DNA from 2 places in the Aminobacter sp. UC22_36 genome. Region 2 is predicted to be linked to the other one. Evidence: riboswitches for the same ligand, from Rfam matches in the RefSeq annotation. Region 2 holds a riboswitch; the other holds the start of a gene.
What was found. A riboswitch is a leader RNA that binds a small molecule or an ion and turns the genes downstream of it on or off. The one in region 2 is predicted to bind glycine.
Positions count from the first base shown of each region.

Region 1 (2,390 bases), on a different replicon from region 2:
CACCGGTCTCGCCATGTCGCCGAGCATGAACGCCGCCGTGCCGTTCCTTGCCGACCTGCTCGGCGGACGTCAGACCGCGCGCACCATCCACTTCGTCACCATGGTGCTGCTTGTCGGCTTCTTCATTGTCCACATGCTGATGATCCTGGCTGCCGGTCCGATCAACGAACTGCGCTCGATCATCACCGGCTGGTATCTCACCGATCCACCTGCGAACGATCACCCGGAAGGGAGCGCCTGAGATGGCAAAGTTTCAGCTCACCCGTAGGCGCTTCCTCACTGCCGCAACGCTTGGGGCATCGACTGTCGCGTTATCGGGCTGCGATGCCTTCGACTTCCTGCAAGACCGCGACAGCAAAGTGCGCGACTTCCTCACCGGTGCCAACGACCTGACCTATCGCGCCCAGCGGCTGTTCGCTGGCCGCTCATCCCTCGCCCAGGAGTTCACCGAGGCCGACATCCGCCAGCCCCAGCGACCCAATGGCATCACCGCCCCCAATGACAGTGTCTACAAGGGACTGCAGGCAGGCGACTTCGTCGACTGGCGGCTCGAGGTCGTCGGCCTTGTCGAAAGGCCACTGTCGCTGACACGGCAGCAACTGATGGACATGCCCTCGCGCACCCAGATCACCCGCCACGACTGCGTCGAAGGCTGGAGCTGCATCGCCAAATGGACCGGTGTGCCGATGGCGCTTGTCCTCGATCAGGCCGTGGTCAAGCCACAGGCGCGCTATGTGGTGTTTCATTGCCTCGACACGATCGAGCAAAGCCTATCGGGGGTAGTCAAATATTACGGCTCGATCGACCTGATCGACGCGCGCCACCCGCAAACCATCCTCGCCTATGGCATGAACGGCATGCCGCTGCCGGTGGAGAACGGCGCGCCGCTGCGCGTGCGGGTCGAGCGCCAGCTCGGCTACAAAATGCCGAAATACCTGCAAAAGATCGAACTGGTCGATAGCTTCGGCGCCATGGGCCTCGGCAAGGGTGGCTATTGGGAAGACCGTGGCTACGACTGGTATGGCGGCATCTGACGGCGTCCGCTCGTTGGCGCCCGGGCGCGTCGGCTACCCGGAAGTATTGGATGGGACTATCCTACCGGTGAATAAGCACTGCGCCTCTAGGTGACAAAGTGTCGTGCTTGGGATATTGACGACTCGTCGAGGGCCCTCGCGGGCTCTACCTGTTTGCGGGAGAGAACAGCGAAAGCTGTCGCCGAAGGGGAAATCGCCCGAAATCTCTCAGGCAAAAGAACCGTAGACGGGAAAGACACTCTGGAAAGTCGGGACTTTGCTCCCGCGCCGAAGGTGTAAGCGCTGCCGACAGAGTTCCGGAGCGCGAGTTCTCTCAGGCTTCAGACAGAGGGGCACGGAATGGCCGCCACAGCGGCTGGACACGTGCGACTCTGGAGAAGACATGACGGGCGACCATACAAACCAACTACCCCTTGCAGACCTGCATTCCGCTGCCGGTGCGCGCTTTGGCGCCTTCGCCGGCTGGAACATGCCGCTGACCTACCCTGCCGGCGTGATGAAGGAGCACCTTCACACCCGCGAGCATGTCGGCCTGTTCGACATCTCCCACATGAAGCTGTTCGTGGTCAGCGGCCCCGGTGCCGCCGGCCTGCTCAACCGCGCCTGCCCGCTCGACTCCGCGGCACTCGAGCTCAAGCAGTCGAAATACACCTTCTTCCTCACCGAGACGGCCGGCATCATCGACGACCTGATCGTCACCCGCCTCGGCGAAGACCGCTTCATGGTCGTTGCCAATGCCGGCAACGCCGCGACCGACGAAGCGCATCTGCGCGCGCTGGCCAAGGATTTCGACGCCAAGGTCGAACCGCTTGACCGCGTCTTCATCGCGATCCAGGGACCGGAAGCCGCAACGGTGCTCGAAAAGGCCGGAATCGCCACCGATCACCTGTTTTTCATGCAGGGCTTCGAGCCGCGCGCCAACTGGTTCATGAGCCGCTCGGGCTACACCGGCGAGGACGGGTTCGAGATCGGCCTGCCGGAAGCCGACGCCCGCGAACTGCTTGCCAAGCTGCTCGGCGACGAGCGCGTCATGTGGATCGGCCTTGCCGCCCGCGACAGCCTGCGCCTTGAAGCCGGGCTTTGCCTGCACGGCAACGACATCACCCCCGACACCGATCCGGCAAGTGCCGGCCTGATGTGGGCGATCCCCAAGGATCTGCGCGCCGGCGGCAAGTTTATCGGCCAAGCCGCACTCGCCAAAATCCTCGCCGACGGTGCTGCGGAAAAGCGCGTCGGTCTCAAGCCCGAGGGACGCCAGCCGGTGCGCGCGGGTGCTGAACTGTTCGACGCCGACGGCAACCTTGTCGGCCGCGTCAATTCGGGCGGCTTCGGCCCTTCGGCCGGCTTCCCCGTTGC
Region 1 is NZ_CP171996.1:3,081,185-3,083,574, forward strand. It holds gene ACHMW7_RS18440 (cytochrome b/b6 domain-containing protein) at 1-241, shown strand, start outside; gene ACHMW7_RS18445 (molybdopterin-binding protein) at 243-1,034, shown strand; glycine riboswitch at 1,181-1,267, shown strand; gene gcvT (glycine cleavage system aminomethyltransferase GcvT) at 1,417-2,390, shown strand, end outside.
Region 1: another riboswitch for glycine. It lies ahead of gcvT (glycine cleavage system aminomethyltransferase GcvT); the one in region 2 lies ahead of ACHMW7_RS01415 (D-amino acid dehydrogenase).

Region 2 (2,390 bases):
CGAGCTTGAGCTGGAAGTCGTCGCGCTTTTCCAAAAGCGCCCGGTTCTTCGGGCCAAGATCATGCACGATATCAGCAAACCCCGCCCAGAACGCATCGACCTCGACACCAGTCCCCGGCAAAGCCTCCGCAACAACAAAGTCGTGAAGATCGCGCGCAATCGAGAGGCCGTGAACGTAGATGCTGTCGTCAATCCGGTTCATCATGTTCATCGTCATAACTCCCGGGTCAGGCTGCAATCGCAGCGTCGGTGCGGAACTCGCCTGAAATGGTCTCCGCGACCATCTGGGCGGTGGCGGCTGACAGCGTCCAACCGAGATGGCCGTGGCCGGTGTTGTAGAACACGCCGGGCTGGCGGCCCTTGCCGACCCTCGGCATCATGTTGGGCATCATCGGCCGGAGGCCAGCCCAAGGCACGACCCTGTTGGTGTCGACATCGGGGAACAGCATGCGCGTCCAGTCGACCAGCGGCCTGACGCGGTCATCGCGAATGTCGCGATTCATGCCATTGAACTCGGCCGTGCCGGCAACCCGGAAGCGCCCGGCGCCAAGACGGCTGGTGACGATCTTGGCGCGGTCGTCGAGCAGGCTGACCCAGGGCGCGGCAGCCTGGCTGCGCTCGTCGTCGAGATGCACGGTGATGGAATAGCCCTTGACCGGATAGACATTGACCCGGTCGCCGAGCATCGCTGCAAAATGGCGGCTGGCGGAACCGGCGCAGACGACGATGCCATCGGCCTCAACGACCCTGTAGTCGGGCTGGCCGTCAGCACCATCAGTCGTGTAGCCGATGCAGAACACGCCGTCCCGGGCGATGCGGTCGACATTGGCGTCGAAGACGAAACGCGCCCCACGCCGCTCGCAAGCGTTGGCGAGGCCAAAGGTGAACTTATGGATATCGCCGGTCGAATCCGACGGCGTGTAGAAGCCGCCGTGGAAATCGCCATGCAAGGTCGGCTCGATCGACTTCACTTCCTGTGCCGTCACCGGGCGACGGTCAAGACCGCCTTCGACCAGCATCGAGTTGACCTTCAGGGCATGCTGGAAACTCGGTCTATCCCAATAGAAGTGCAGGATGCCGCGCTGGACATGGTCGAAATCGATGTTTTCGCGCTCGGCAATCGCAAACAGATGCTTGCGCGCGGCGATCGCCAGCCGCGTCGTCTCCACGGTGTTGTCACGATAATTCGCGATGTTGGAGACGAACTCGGCGAGCCAGGCATATTTATGCCAGGTCGGCCTGGGATTCATCAACAGCGGCGCATCGCTGCGCAGCATCCACTTGATGCCCTTGAGCAAGGTCGACCAGTGGTTCCAGACTTCGGCATTGCTGGCCGAAAGCTGGCCGCCATTGGCGAACGACGTCTCCATGCCGGCATAACGCTGGCGGTCGATGACGGTGACGGAATAGCCGCGCTCCAGAAGCGCATAGGCAGTGGTAACGCCGGTGATACCGGCGCCGATAACGGCAATATGGGGCATTTCACTCTCCGCGAACAAAGTTGGGTGCGGGCCGAAACCCGCGGTTCTTCCCCAATCTGTCGCTGTACCTGAGAGCTTAACCGCGACAGCCCGGCCGCTGCGGCTTTCCCCTTCGGTGGACGCTCGAAGCGCCTCTCTCCAGATCGTTCAACTGCATGGTCACTTTTGCCTGAGAGTTTCCTGGGGGGTTGCTCCGTCGGCGTCGGCCGGTGTTGTCTAGCAGCGGCCGATCTCTCCCAATGCAGCCTGTTGAACGCAATTCTTCTTAGCTGGCACCAGGCCGTTCCGCAACGGTAGTCGCGGAACGGCCAAGGCGTCAGTTGCCTTCGTCGTAAAGCGTCGTGGTCGTTTCGACGCCGTGCTCGTGCAGGCCGGCGCGCACCACCGCAGCAGCCGCCAGTTCGCGTGCCTTGCGGCGGATCGATGGCTCGTCGACGCCCTGCACCTTGCCGTCCAGATAGACCGCCTTGCCGTCGACCCAGGTCTGGGTGATCGAGGCCGTCGAGGCCGAGAACACCAGCGCCTGCAGCGGATCGTAGAACGGCGTCCACTCGACATGGTCGAGGTCGAACAGGATGAAGTCGGCCTTCTTGCCGATCTCCAGCGAGCCGATCTCGTCGTCCCACATCAGCGCGCGCGCGCCTTCGATGGTGGCGGCACGCAGCGCATCGCGCGCAGTGAAGACGTCAGGCTTGAGCCGTGCATCCTTGAACATGCCGGCGACGACGAGCATCTGCCGCATCAGATTCATGTTGCCGGCAGCCGAGACACCGTCGGTGCCGAGACCGACCTTGACGCCGGCCCTGACCATCTCGGGATACTTGCCTATCGACGTCGCGCCCTTGCCGAGCTTGAACGACGAGCACGGGCAGAAGGCAACGCTGGCGCCGCGTTCGGCCAACAGCTTGA
Region 2 is NZ_CP171995.1:302,941-305,330, forward strand. It holds gene ACHMW7_RS01410 (malate synthase G) at 1-217, opposite strand, end outside; gene ACHMW7_RS01415 (D-amino acid dehydrogenase) at 228-1,481, opposite strand; glycine riboswitch at 1,528-1,633, opposite strand; gene ACHMW7_RS01420 (amidohydrolase family protein) at 1,798-2,390, opposite strand, start outside.